2 regions of the Bacillus sp. DU-106 genome follow, and region 2 is predicted to be linked to the other one. Evidence: riboswitches for the same ligand, from Rfam matches in the RefSeq annotation. Region 2 holds a riboswitch; the other holds the start of a gene.
The links. Region 2 has a riboswitch for thiamine pyrophosphate ahead of thiC (phosphomethylpyrimidine synthase ThiC). Riboswitches for the same ligand answer to the same signal wherever they lie in the genome.
Positions count from the first base shown of each region.

Region 1 (7,521 bases), 2.7 Mb from region 2:
AATCGCATTTGAATTTTGAACTGAATTATTTTGTGCTTCTTTTTCTTTACGAGCCTTTTGTAGCATTTCAAGTATAATCCATAAAGGAACACCTTTATCTTTTAGCATCTTCCATAAATCTAATTCATTAAATTTATGCTCAGGTTGTTTCATTTCTTTTTCAGATAAACGAATATCAAATTTGATGGAATCATTTGATTTTTTATCTTCAAGTTTAGTAGAAGAGATAGTATTATGCTCAAGATGAGATGGAGTTATTTTAGTAGGTTGAGATAATGTATGAATATTGAATCCGATTTGCATGCCTTTTCCTCCTTTTCAAGCAATGAGATTAGTTTTCTTATGGTTTTTAAATCTTTTTAACATGAGGAAACTATATCTAATTATAAATCTAAATAAATAGATTTACAAGTTATATTGTAAAAAGTAAATATTTGCTTGAATTAATATTTATCAACAGTTGTATATGTTTTCTATATATACAATGTATATAAAATAATTTACATTATGTTTAAGTTGTTAAATTATTCTGTTAATTTTTTCAGGAAGAAAAATGTAAACGTTTTATTAGGGGGGAGAAAGTATGGGGAAGTTATTTTTAAAAATATGTTTTTTTGCATTAGTGACCGTATGTTCATTCGCAGCGAAAATATCATACGCTGAAGAGAGGCAACAAAATAATTATCCTATCATATTGGTGAATGGATTTGCTGGATGGGGTAGAGAAGAAATGCTTGGCGTAAAATATTGGGGTGGTGTTCATGATATACAGGAAGATTTGAAACGAAATGGTTATACGGTACATACCGCAGCTGTTGGACCTGTTTCTAGTAACTGGGATCGTGCATGTGAATTGTATGCACAAATTAGCGGTGGGACAGTAGACTATGGTGCAGTCCATGCTGAGAAACATGGACATAATCGTTTTGGCAGAACTTATAGTGGTTTTGCGCCGAATTGGAGTGAAACAAATAAAGTTCATTTAGTTGGACATAGCATGGGTGGACAAACGATTAGAACATTAGTACAGCTATTAAAAGAAGGTAGTTTTGAAGAAAAGAATTATGTGAAAAATCACCCAGACACCAAAATATCACCACTATTTGAAGGCGGAAAATCATACGTTCATAGTGTTACAACATTAGCAACCCCTCACAACGGTACAACACTTGCGGATGGTAGTCTTCTACTGCCGTTTGTTAAAGATTTACTCATTACAGCTGCAAGCTTTGGAGGAAACAATAATTTATCATTATATGATTTTAAATTGGATCAATGGGGTATAAAGAAGAATGCTGGAGAGTCCTTTTTCCAATATAGTAATCGTATTCTAAATAGTTCACTTTGGAAAAATACAAAAGATATAAGTCAATGGGATTTAAGTACAGATGGTGCAAAGGAGTTAAATAATTGGGTAAAGACGCAACCAGATGTGTATTATTTATCCTATAGTGGACATGCATCACAAGCAGCACCTATAACAGGTTTACATTTGCCTCATATAACGATGAATAAAGTGTTAATGGGAAATGCATTTTTCTTAGGTTCTTATGCGAGATATGAAGAAAACCGTCCGCTAGTTGATACTTCTTGGTGGCAAAATGATGGTGTAGTAAATACAAATTCTATGATTGCACCATCTTCTAATGTTACTGTAAATAATAATGAGTCATTACAGATTGGAAAATGGAATCATATCGAAACAAAAGCGAATTGGGACCATCTCGACATGATAGGGTTAAGTGTTTCAGACTCGTTAGGTTTTTCTAGCATTCAAGAGTTTTATAGAACAATTGCTGAAAAGCTATCACGTTTACCGAAATAGGTAATAATAAAGCGCTCTCGATGGAATTCGAGAGCGCTTTATATTATATTGAAAGAGGGATTTGGTAGAAAAATATGGGGGGATATTATGAAAATTCAAGTTGTATTATCAGGATACGGAACAGTAGGCAGAGAGTTTATAAAATTATTAAATGAAAAATATTCATATATATATGAAACATATGGGATTCAATTAGTTGTAAGCGACGTATTAGGGAGAAATATTGCAATACATAATGAAGACGGCTTATCACTTCATCATTTATTAATGTATGGTGGCGGTACCGCTGCAATTGAAAAATATTTAGAGTATCATCCGAAGGAACGTGCAACAACTAGCATAAGTGGTACTGTATTGGTAGAATCAACAGTTACAAATCTTAAAGATGGAAATCCAGGGAAACAATATATGAAACAAGCGATTGAAAAACAGATGGATATAGTGGCAATTTCTAAAGGTGCGCTCGTTACAAATTGGAGAGAAATAAATGAAGCAGCAAAAGGCGCAAATATACGAATTCGATATAGCGGTGCAACAGCCGCTGCACTACCGACACTAGATATCGGACAATTTAGTTTAGCCGGTTGCAGTATTGAAAAAATAGAAGGAATATTAAATGGAACAACTAATTATATTCTTACGAAAATGTATGAGGAAGATATGACATTTGAAGAAGCACTGAAAGAAGCACAAAATAAAGGAATTGCTGAGACAAACCCTATATTAGATATAAGTGGTTCAGATAGTGCGTGTAAATTGTTACTTTTGACAAACAGCTTAATGGAAACAGAGAAAACACTTACTGATATACATATAAAAGGAATCGAGCACGTTACAAAACAGCAAATTCGAAATGCTAAGGAACAACATAAAATTATTAAATTAATAGCATCAACATATAAGGATGAGGGAGGCAATGTGAATTTAAATGTTGAACCGTGCCAAATAGAAAAAGATCATCCGTTAGCAAAAGTAAATGGAACCGAAAAAGGAATTACGTTCTTTACAGATACGATGGGACAAGTTACTACAATTGGTGGGGCTTCTAATCCAAGAGGCGCTGCAGCTGCAGCTTTAAAAGATGTAATAAACTTATATCGAAAAGATTTGTAAGACCGTACCGCCCTTTATAAAAAATACATATGCCGTGGACCTTTTGAGAATGAAATAAATATGCAAAAATGATTGCAGGGGGTAAGAAATTGTTTAAGGATTTTAAAGTTGTTAAAGAACGTCCCGTTTATATTCAATTGAAAGATTATTTGAAGAAAATGATTATGAAAGGGCATTTGCTCGGGGATCAAAAAATCCCATCAACAAGGGAACTAAGTGAATTACTAAGTGTGAGTAGAAACACTGTACTCGCTGCTTATGCAGATTTAGAGCAAGAAGGACTCATTTATGCAGTTAAAGGAAAAGGGAACTTTGTTGCCAAGGTGGATATATCTAACACTTCGTCTGTTGAAATAGATTGGAAAAATAAACTTAATACAGTGACCGCATTAGCGGACGAATTAGATTTAATGAAACATGGTGTTCGTTGGGAAAAGGGAATGATTGTTTTTAATAGTATAGCCCCGGATGAGAAGCTATTTGATGTTGAAAATTTCAAAAGAGCTTTTCTTACTCGTATGTCCATTGAAGGGGACATCGTATTGAACTACGGATATGCAAAGGGATATAGACCGTTAATGAATTATTTACTTCATTACATGGAAATGAAAGGTGTAGACATTTCGAATAAAGATATTCTAATTACAAATGGATTTACAGAAGGATTGGATATTGTACTCTCTTCTTTATCAAAAAAATCCGGTCGTGTCATTTGTGAGAATCCAACTCACCATGCTGCACTTAAGCTTTTCCGTTTACATGGACTTGAAGTTCATGGGATTGATATGCATGAGGATGGTATTGATACGAATGAAGTTGAAAAAAGTTTGCGTGAAAAAGATTTTGATTTTGCTTATTTAATTCCTTCTTATCATAATCCAACCGGTATTGTTACGAGTTCAGAGAAAAGAACGGAATTGATGAGGTTATTCTCAAAATACAACGTTCCTATTATAGAGGACGGATTTAATGAAGAATTACGTTATTCAGGTTCACATTTAGCTCCATTATTAACTTTTGCGGGAGCTGGCAATAATGTGATTTATATTAGTAGCTTTTCAAAGGTGCTTTTCCCTGGTTTACGTGTAGGCTGGATTATTGCAGATAAAGAGCTGATTCATTATTTAGAAAGCGTAAAAAGAGCAAGAACGATTCACACATCTACGCTAGATCAAGCTGTTCTGTTTCAATATTTACATGAGGGATATTTTGAAAAATATTTAAAAAAGGCAAGATCTGTTTATAAGAAAAAATATGAGTTAGCTGTCGGGGCATGTAACCAGTACATTCCTTTTAAAAGAATGACTGGAGATGGTGGACTTCATTTATTTATAGAGCTAGAAGAGCATATGAATGCCCGCACACTTTTACAAAAGTGTTATGAGAAAGGCGTTACGTTTTCACCTGGAGATGTTTTTTACTCTGATGGAGAAGGAGCAAACACTTTCCGATTAGGGTTTTCGCGCTTGAAAGAAGAAGAAATAGTTCGTGGAATTAAAATAATTGGTGATACATTAAAAAATGAAATTTGGAGTTGAGAAAATGAAAATCGGTGTTATTATGGGCGGGGTATCGTCTGAAAAACAAGTTTCAATTATGACGGGGAATGAAATGATTGCTCATTTAGATAAAAATAAGTATGAAATAGTTCCAATTACATTAAACGAAAAAATGGATTTAATTGAAAAAGCGAAAGACATTGACTTTGCATTGCTCGCATTACACGGAAAATACGGAGAAGATGGGACAGTTCAAGGAACACTGGAGAGTTTAGGGATTCCTTATAGCGGAAGTAATATGTTATCTAGCAGTATATGTATGGATAAAAATATTTCGAAAAAGATTTTACGTTATGAAGGTGTAGAAACACCAGATTGGATTGAACTTACAAAAATGGAGGATCTAAATCTTGATGAGTTAGATAAGTTAGGATTTCCATTAGTGGTAAAACCAAACTCTGGCGGATCGAGTGTCGGGGTGAAAATCGTTTACAATAAAAATGAATTGATCTCAATGCTAGAAACTGTATTCGAATGGGATTCTGAAGTAGTAATTGAGAAGTATATAAAAGGTGATGAAATTACATGTTCTATTCTGGATGGAAAACAGTTACCTATAGTTTCAATTCGACATGCAGCCGAGTTCTTTGATTACAATGCAAAATATGATGATACTAGTACCGTTGAGGAAGTTATCGAACTTCCAGCAGAAATTAAGGAACGTGTAAATAAAGCTTCACTGACTTGTTATAAAGCATTAAAATGTAGTGTTTATGCAAGAGTTGATATGATGGTGAAGGACGGAATTCCATATGTAATGGAAATTAATACATTACCAGGGATGACACAATCAAGCCTATTGCCCAAAAGTGCAGAAGCAGCGGGAATTAGTTATAGCAAACTATTAGATATGATTATTGAAACATCATTAAAAGTTAGAAAAGAAGAAGGGTTTTAAGGAGATTATATAACGAATTTTTTTGACAGTTTCACGAAGTATGCTATGATGAATACATTATAAAAACAAAATATTTATCCACTAGGGGGGCCTTTTATAGGCTGAGATCAAATGTGATTTTGAGACTCTTAGTACCTGATCTGGTTAATGCCAGCGTAGGGAAGTGGGAAAGACGTTGCTATTTAATGAGTAAATAAATACTGTCAATTTCACTTTCTTTACGCCTGTAAAGAAAGTTTTTTTATTTTACAGCTTTAATAATTGTGGATAAATACTTATATTTTATACATTATTGGAGGGATTTAAATGACTTTTTCACAATCATTACGTAAAGAAGTAGATTCAATTTGGGAAGCGAGTTTTAACCATCCTTTTGTAAAAAAACTTGGTGAAGGAACATTAGATTTAGCTAGTTTTCGCTATTATGTGCTTCAAGATTCATATTATTTGAGTCATTTTGCTAGAGTACAAACTTTAGGAGCTGCAAAAGCTCTTGAATTAGAGACGACAGCTCGTATGGCACATCATGCTCAAAATACATATGAGGCCGAGTTATCTTTACATGAGAATTTTGCTAAAAAACTAGGGATAACGAAAGAAGAAAAAGATAATTTTATTCCTGCGCCAACTGCATATGCGTATACTTCACATATGTATCGTGCTGCGTATGAAGGGCATTTAGGAGATACCATTGCAGCAATTTTACCTTGCTATTGGTTGTATTATGAAATTGGCGAACGCTTAAAAGAGTGCCAGCCGGAAGAGCCAATTTATAACGAATGGATTTCTGCTTATGGATCTGATTGGTTCCGTACGCTAGTTGAAGAACAAATTACACGTTTAGATACTATCGCTGAAAAAGTAACAGAGGCAGACCGCAAACGTATGAAACAGCATTTTATTATTAGCAGTCAATATGAATATTCATTTTGGGAAATGGCTTATACATTAGAAAAGTGGCCAGTGGATACAGACGTAAAAGACGTAATTGGATAAAGAATAGAAGTAATGTTATAGATAGGTCTGGATCATACCTATCTATATATTTTTTCTTGTCAAATTTGCGTAAAGTTATTAGTGCTACGGATATGGCGAAATAGAATATCGATAATTTAGCTCATTTACTTGTCTACGCATTAACTGGATAAACTTCTGTCACATTTATTTTACAATTAAAGAACGTAAATGTTGGTGGTATGAAGTTAAATAAGAAAAGAAACCCGAGCTATTAGCTGTAACGGAGTTGTTTTTTCTTCGCAGGAATTCCTAAATTATCATGGAGTGTTGTTAATACGATATGCAAATATGCATATCGTATTTTTTTGAGTTCTTTATGTGTTAAAATTAGATATAAAGATATAGAAATATAAAGAAGCAAAAGCAGGAATATCCAATGAATTTTGAGAGGTGTTATATGTTTACAAATAAGAAATTAATTCGATTTGGTTTATCGTTGTTTGTATTTTTAGGGATAATTAATTTTACAATCAGCTATTTCCAAACATATCTTGAAACAGCAGCAGATATTAAATGGGTAATTCCAGAAATTTGGAAAACTATTTTGCTAGATGTTCCTCAAGGTATACTTGTTCTTTTAGGCGCAATTGCTTTATATGATTTCACAAAAGAGGCATCACAAAAAGACGCATCAATCTAAGTGTGTCTTTTTTCAATTAGCAATTTCATAGAGAGTTTTGCTGGAGAAATAGAATGAAAAGCCCTAATTAGGGCTTTTTTTGTTGGAATTTCATATCCGTCATAGAAACCGGTCACTTGGAGGTGTTATAGCGAAAGCCATTTACAGTACAGAAAAATCTAAGCAGCAGACGGAAATATATAGGACATGGCATCATAATTATTGAGAAATTAATTGAACTTAGTAAGTATGAAGATATGACGCTAGAATTCATATTTTTAAATTTTTATTTATCCCGCTATTTGCCGGGCAGTAAGCCCCCCACCTCAAAATTCAGCGGAAGCAAAGAAGTTAGGTAGGGGATGAACAAAACCCCACTGATTAAAGTTTCACTTTATAAAAATGAGCCCATAGTAAAAATAGGTATATGAACAAGGTGCATCATCTAGTGATAAGTCATACTTTGTTGGTGTACGTATTGAACTTAGTT
Region 1 is NZ_CP026607.1:2,468,063-2,475,583, forward strand. Features, by position in the region: gene C3Y97_RS12575 (DUF3914 domain-containing protein) at 1-303, opposite strand, end outside; gene C3Y97_RS12580 (esterase/lipase family protein) at 584-1,825, shown strand; gene C3Y97_RS12585 (homoserine dehydrogenase) at 1,913-2,938, shown strand; gene pdxR (MocR-like pyridoxine biosynthesis transcription factor PdxR) at 3,028-4,476, shown strand; gene C3Y97_RS12595 (D-alanine--D-alanine ligase) at 4,481-5,395, shown strand; TPP riboswitch at 5,469-5,574, shown strand; gene tenA (thiaminase II) at 5,702-6,391, shown strand; gene C3Y97_RS12610 (DUF3937 domain-containing protein) at 6,789-7,052, shown strand.
Region 1: linked by a shared signal. The riboswitch ahead of tenA (thiaminase II) and the one ahead of thiC (phosphomethylpyrimidine synthase ThiC) in region 2 are both predicted to bind thiamine pyrophosphate.

Region 2 (7,521 bases):
TCACGAAATTGTACAGAGTTGGTAGCTTCAACCATGTAATAACGAAGATACTGGTTTCCCGTTCGTGTCATGGGTGTTCGTTCCGATTCAAAGTTTCCAGATTGCGATTTTTTCTAGTAAAGACCGGTGTATTTGGCCAATTGTGCTTCGTTCTCAAAGCGTTCAATTTGTCCAACTTCCGCAATGATTCCCGTGGCGTATACGACTCCAATGCCTGGAACACTTGTTAAATATCTCGCTTCTGGAATGGCTTAGAATAAAGCAGTAATGCTTTTTTCTATCTCTTTGATTTGTTTTTTCAATGTTTGAATCAATCGTGCATAAGTGGCTAATACAACGTCCACAGAGTCTTGAACGACCTTACCTAGTCGGTAGGAGTCACGTATGGCTTTCTTGATGGTTTTCGCTAAATCTTCCGGATCGCTAAAGCGTCCTTTCCCCTTTTTCTGAAGAAGAGTAGCGAGTGCTTCTAGATCCATTTCTGCGATTTCATCCAACGAAAGGGAATCTGAGAGTATTTCCATCATCGTCGCACCAAAAACAGAGGTATTTAACTCTTTCGATAACGTATTACATTTGTAGTAAAGGTTCTTCAGAAAGTGTTGCTTACATTCTGTTTGCTGGTGAACGAGTTGATATCTAGATCGTGTTAAACGTTGAAGGGCAACGTATTTTTCCTCCTTGATAAGAAACTTATTATACCGTCCGATTCGTAAAAAATCGGCAATACGGAAAGCATCTATTTTATCGGTCTTATCTTTTTCAAAGAGTTTTTTATACCGATGGATGGCTTTTGGATTTTGTACGACCACTTCCACGTCTAAAGCCCTCAAATCCTTATCTTCCGTTAGGAACATGGAAGGACGGAAACTATAGACGGAAGTAGATTCCATACCAATGACAATTTTTTTATAGTTGTACAACTGATGAAAATGGAGAACATCCTCCTTAATGGCATTGGCACCATTCACATCGTTTGAAAGACAAATTTCTTTCAAAACAGTGTCATGACTGTCAAGAAAACATACATCAAGTTTTTCAAAGCTTACATCAATAGCTACGAATAATCTCAAAGAAAGGACCTCCTTTCTTTGAATAGTATTTGGAATGAGCTTGGATACTGTGGGATCTCCCTAGAGTCAAAAACATAGCCACAACCTCGCGTATGAGTATTCAATGATTGCCTTCATCTAAGCTGCCCCTCCCACCATTATGAGAGGTAAGTGAAGGAAACCGATACAGCTTGTGCGTATGCAGTGCATTTTGGTCTGGGTCACAGTCTTTTAACGTGGTCGAACTACAGGAGGAGTAAGCATATTCCCGATGGATCCATTTCCACACTTCCATTATCTGGGGAAATCCCCCAGTATCCAAGACTAAATTTTACCCATACATCATTTTTTTGATGTAGCTCTTGAAGATAAAAACTATTTAATTTTCAAGGAACAGTTATTAACTTAAAACTTATTATACGAGGAGGGTGTATCATGAAAAAAATATGCTTTGTATTAATTGTCGACGCTGGTATAAATTATGGTTCAATATTTTCTCTACCATTTTTAAGGAATCAGGATGATTTGAAGGAATATTTTTCTAATTATTATGATGTTTCAATTAATTATATTAGGGATAAAAACTCAGTTGACTATTTGGTAGTTCCCAAACCGTGTCCAGCTTTTGATAATGAAAATAATCTTCCAATAATTGAAGTACCAGCAATCTTATTTATGGAAAAGAATTTTGAAAAAATAAAGACTTATATAGACAATTATTTTTCTAATAACTCATAAAGAAAATAAAAGTACAGTAAAAAGAAGTCCGATAAAAAACGAGTGGTGTAGAATATTTCTATTAATCATTCGTTTTTTATTATATTTACATATATTTTTTAAAAGAGGATTATAGACGTTCTGAAAAAAAATTATAACAAGAACAGTGTTCGTGCTACTATCTACGGTTATTTTTTGTACTAAGTACCCCTTTAACTAACAAGACCACAAAAAAATAATTAACATATTAAGGGGATTACGTTACAATAAATGTAAGAGATTTTTCTTTGAGTTTTAGCTCTGAATAATAAAGATAGTTAAATCACTAAATGGAGGAGCAGGTCAATTTTGTTCCTTGTATAGTAAATTGTTACCTATCTCTATTGCAGGTTGTATGGCAGGTAACAGTAGCAGTTGTAGCGAAATACAGCAGAGACAAAGGCTCTTTGGCAAACGGGACTGATGAATGTATTTGGCAAGTAAAAAATGGTTCTTCCTGGAGTTAGTTGAAAAGTCTCATTCTCTCCAAAAGTAGAATCTTTGTCCGCAATGTGGAGAATTTGCATCGACCATACATGATTCTTTTAATAAGCTTTAACTTGTTTATGCTCCCTTCGGCAAGACCATTATTATTCTCATAAGTTACCGCATTTCTGACAGCTTCAATATCCCGGGCTAATCCATTCGTAAAGCTCTTAAACTCTTGTATATTAGTATTCTTAATTTTCTTAATACAATGGTTGAGATTCTCAACACTCTTTGTGGTGAAGATGTTTTTAAACTCCCATTTTAAATCATAAACTATTTTTACAATAGGGTGTTCTTCGTAATTATTGTTGGTATTATAACGTATGTTCAAGCATATTATTTAACGTGGATGATTCCATAAAGAGAAAAAGAAATAACCTTTGCATTTTTCAGATTATCGTGTATGATGGGAAGGTATTGAAAATTAAATCAGTGATAAACTAGGGGTGCCTAACGTATGCGTAGGCTGAGAGAGAAGCGCGTGATCTTCTTAACCCTTTGGACCTGATCTGGCTCGTACCAGCGTAGGGAAGTTAACGGCTTTACATAATGATGTCTTTTATGAGCCAGGTCCTTATTTTTTTATGGACCTGGCTCTTTTTATTTTGGCATGCGCTGGCCATATCTCGTCCTTGTCACGAACAGGGGAGGCAACAAAGGTTATGAAACAGTCTGTTTCAGCTGAGCAAATTGAATTGAAATCGAGTTTACCAGGGAGTAAGAAAGTATATGTGGATGGACCACGCGTAGGCATGAAAGTGCCGATGCGTGAGATTGAACAAAGCGAAACGAACGGCATCCCAAATCCTCCAGTCCGTGTGTATGATACGAGCGGTCCTTATACGGATCCGGCGTATAAAGTGGAGCTGGAAAAGGGAATTCCAACGCCGCGTCATTCTTGGATCATGGAGCGCGGGGATGTAGAGGCATATGAAGGGCGCGAGGTGAAACCAGAGGATGATGGTGTGAAAGTGGCTTCGAAACATACACCTGTTTTCCCGCAAATGGATCGCCAGCCGCTTAGAGCGAAGCAAGGTGCAAATGTTACGCAAATGCATTATGCGCGTAATGGCATTATTACGTCTGAGATGGAATACGTTGCAATTCGTGAAGGAGTAGAGCCGGAGTTTGTTCGTAAGGAAATCGCAGAAGGCCGCGCTATTTTACCAGCGAATATTAATCATCCAGAAGCAGAACCGATGATTATCGGGCGTAATTTCCACGTGAAGGTAAATGCAAATATCGGAAACTCTGCTGTATCTTCTTCTATTGCAGAAGAAGTAGAGAAGATGACGTGGGCAACGCGCTGGGGTGCAGATACGATTATGGATTTATCTACAGGTAAAAACATTCATACGACGCGTGAGTGGATTATTCGTAATGGGCCTGTACCAGTTGGAACTGTGCCGATTTATCAAGCGCTTGAAAAGGTAAATGGAATTGCAGAAGATTTAACATGGGAAGTGTACCGTGATACGTTAATTGAGCAAGCGGAGCAAGGCGTTGATTACTTTACGATTCACGCTGGTGTATTGCTTCGTTACATTCCAATTACTGCAAAGCGTACGACAGGTATCGTTTCGCGTGGTGGTTCGATTATGGCGCAGTGGTGTTTATTCCATCATAAAGAAAACTTCCTATATACTCATTTTGAAGAGATTTGTGAAATTATGAAGCAGTACGATGTTTCGTTCTCTCTTGGAGATGGATTACGTCCAGGATCGATTGCAGATGCAAATGACGAAGCACAATTCTCTGAGCTTGAAACACTTGGTGAATTAACGAAAATTGCTTGGAAACATGATGTGCAAGTTATGATCGAAGGACCTGGACACGTACCGATGCACTTAATTAAAGAGAATATGGAGAAAGAGCTTGATATTTGTCAGGGCGCGCCGTTTTATACACTTGGGCCACTAACGACAGATATTGCACCAGGTTATGACCATATTACATCGGCAATTGGAGCTGCGATGATCGGTTGGTTTGGAACGGCGATGCTTTGTTATGTAACGCCGAAAGAACATTTAGGTTTGCCAAACAAAGATGATGTACGCACGGGTGTTATTACGTACAAAATTGCAGCGCATGCGGCTGATCTTGCGAAAGGACATAAAACGGCTCATCAGCGTGATGATGCACTTTCAAAAGCACGTTTCGAATTCCGTTGGCGCGATCAATTTAATTTATCTTTAGATCCTGAACGTGCGATGGAATATCACGATGAAACGTTGCCTGCAGAAGGGGCAAAGACAGCTCACTTCTGTTCAATGTGTGGACCGAAGTTTTGTAGTATGAGAATTTCACATGATATTCGTGAATATGCAAAAGAAAATGATTTAGAAACGACAGAAGCAATTGAAAAAGGAATGAAAGAGAAAGCAGAAGAATTTAAAGAAGCTGGTAGTCATTTATATCAATAACACGTTACACCTCTTTACTTGATTGATCACACTGTAGTACCTAACTTTATTATAGAAGAATCCCCATTTGCTAAGACGGTAGCAAATGGGGATTCTGTTGTTTATAAGGCAAAGAAGAGATGTACCCAGTAGAATAAGAGGAATAGTGTGACGACTGTTGTGAGCGGGATAACGATAAGGGATACACTTAAATAGTCTTTCCATTTTACTTTAATTTTGTTTTGTTTCAGAATATACATCCAAATGAGTGAAGCTAGTGTACCAATTGGTAGTAATAGTGAACCGATGTCACTACCAATGATGTTTGCAAGATAGATTGTTTTTAATGTGACTGGATCTAGTCCCATTTCTGTTAATGTGATTGTACCAATCATAAGGGCAGGATGGTTATTGAAGACGTTAGAGAGGATGGATACAAGTCCGCCCATTGCAAAGCTAGCATAGAGTAGATGCTGATTCACAATTGGCTCGAGCCATTGTACAAGTGCAGCTGTTAATCCTGCGTTGTGGAGTCCGTAAATAATGACGTACATAGAGAAGGCGAAAATTAAAATGTGCCACGGTGTCTTTTTCAAAATGTCGACAGGGTTTGTTCGTAAGTAATACCATCTCCAAATGAGAAGAACGAGTGAACCAAGTACTGCAACGATTTCAATTGGGATGGATAAGAAGGATGCAACGAATAGAAGACAGCGCATCAGGAAGACGAAACCTAATACTTTTAACATGAATCTTGTCCGTTTTTGTTTCGTATCAACAGAATTATTTCCTTTTAGTGGATGGAAGTTTTTCGTGAAGAAAATTTCTTCAATATCATATGAAGAAACAGGTAATTTTTTCGGAAGTTTTTTCTTCAAAACTGTATACATGAGCCATGACATAAATAATAAGCCTAATGTTGCAGGTACAAACATCATAGCAGTATGCATATAAAGAGTCATATTAACGATATTTAATGCAATTAAGTTTACGATATTACTTACACCAATTGGTGCACTAGATGCGGTAGCGATTAAAGCTCCGCTTAATAAATAAGGAATTTGTTGATGTGGTTTTAATTGAAGGTTTTTTAGAAGAAGAATTAAAATGGGAGTTGTAATTAAAATACTACCGTCGTTATTAAATAAAAGAGTCATAAGAAAACATAATAATTGAATATACCAGTATAGACGGCGTCCAGAACCTTTCGCTAGATTTGCCAGTTTCGCTGCGGACCAATGGAAGAAGCCGAAGCTTTCTAATATAACTGCCATGACGATGGTCGCTAATATTGTTATGGAAGCACCGCCAATTTTACTTATAATATCCATGACGTCTGGTTTTGATACAAGTCCAGTAATTATGATGATACCAGCTCCGATTGCTGCTGGCCACGCCTCATTCAAACCTCGAGGCCGCCAAAAGATAACGATCATCGTTAAGAAGAATACAATAATAGTAATCCATATTTCAATGCTCATATTTTGCCTACCTTTCTATTTTCCCTTGAACAGATGTAGCTTGTCTCAAGTTTATATTGGTAGTATATTCAGCAAAAAATAAGAAGAACTAGACGTATAACGAGATGAAGCGAATATGTGTTTTTCAAGCTAAAGGACAAGTGTCACGAATAGTGAAATAACTATTATGAGAGGAGTCTATAAATTATTGGGGCAGTAAAATAGTAAATGAAATTTATATGGGCAATTATGGAGATATATTGACGCAACTTAAAATATATCAGCGATTATTGAAATATATCGGCGCAACTTAAAATATATCAGCGATTATGGAGGTATATCGGCGCAACTTAAAATATATCAGCGATTATTGAAATATATCGGCGCAACTTAAAATATATCAGCGATTATGGAGATATATCGGCGCAACTCAAAATATATCAGCGATTTTTAAAATATATCGACTTATCGACAAAACATGACAAAAGGAGTCTATTCCAAAATGCCTTTTGGGACAGACTCCAAGACTATATTATTTTTCCTTCAAAAAAGTACGATCCTTCAAGAATAAATTCCAGAAGAAAATAAATCCTGGTAATAAAATTGCAATCCCAATTGCGTATAGAATGAGCAGTGCATAGAACGTTTCTTTCGTTGTAAAGCTTGTAAATACAGTTACGTCAGGATAAATAATATAAGGTAAATGCGCGACGCCGTAAGCGTAGCTGGCAAATGCATATTGAGCGACGACAGCTAAAACGGCAATGCGAGGGTATCCTAGTGTATTGTATTTTTTGTTTGTCCACCAAAGGGACGAGTATCCGATAACGAATAAAACAATAGAAACTGTAAACCACGGGAATTGCTTTATTAATCCTTGCATAAGCCAATGTGTTTCTGGGTCCATTACAACGAGGGCGATGATTGCTGTAACGAGCGTTGCAGGACCAAGAATGATAGCATTTCTTCTATAAATTCTATACGTATCTTCTGAACTTTGTTCTCTCGCAAAATCAGCAAGAAAGAGAGAGGAGAGAAATAGTTCAGACGTTAGTCCGAAGAGCATATAACAGTAGATAACCGGGCTAGAAAGAAGTTTTCCATACAGGAGTACTTCTTTTCCTTCAGACATTGTAATATAGGCTCCCTCTGTAACGGGTAAAACGGTAATTAATAGTGCTGGAATTAAGAGACCAGTAATACCTGAAATAACCCGAAGAAGGTACTGATATTTTGGTAAGGAGTAAGCAAATACCATAAACGTACTACGTACTGCAACGAGCACTAAAATTAACATAACTGGTACGAACATTACTGTCGCAAGAGTAAAGGCCGCTTTCGGAAAGAAGCCGAGAAATGCGA
Region 2 is NZ_CP026607.1:5,124,912-5,132,432, reverse strand. Features, by position in the region: partial or broken gene C3Y97_RS28520 (transposase) at 1-185, opposite strand, end outside; gene C3Y97_RS26305 (IS110 family transposase) at 252-1,073, opposite strand; gene C3Y97_RS26300 (hypothetical protein) at 1,488-1,790, shown strand; gene C3Y97_RS26295 (transposase) at 2,272-2,541, opposite strand; partial or broken gene C3Y97_RS28515 (L-lactate permease) at 2,587-2,658, shown strand; TPP riboswitch at 2,730-2,845, shown strand; gene thiC (phosphomethylpyrimidine synthase ThiC) at 2,960-4,720, shown strand; gene C3Y97_RS26285 (arsenic transporter) at 4,822-6,180, opposite strand; gene C3Y97_RS26280 (cytochrome d ubiquinol oxidase subunit II) at 6,692-7,521, opposite strand, start outside.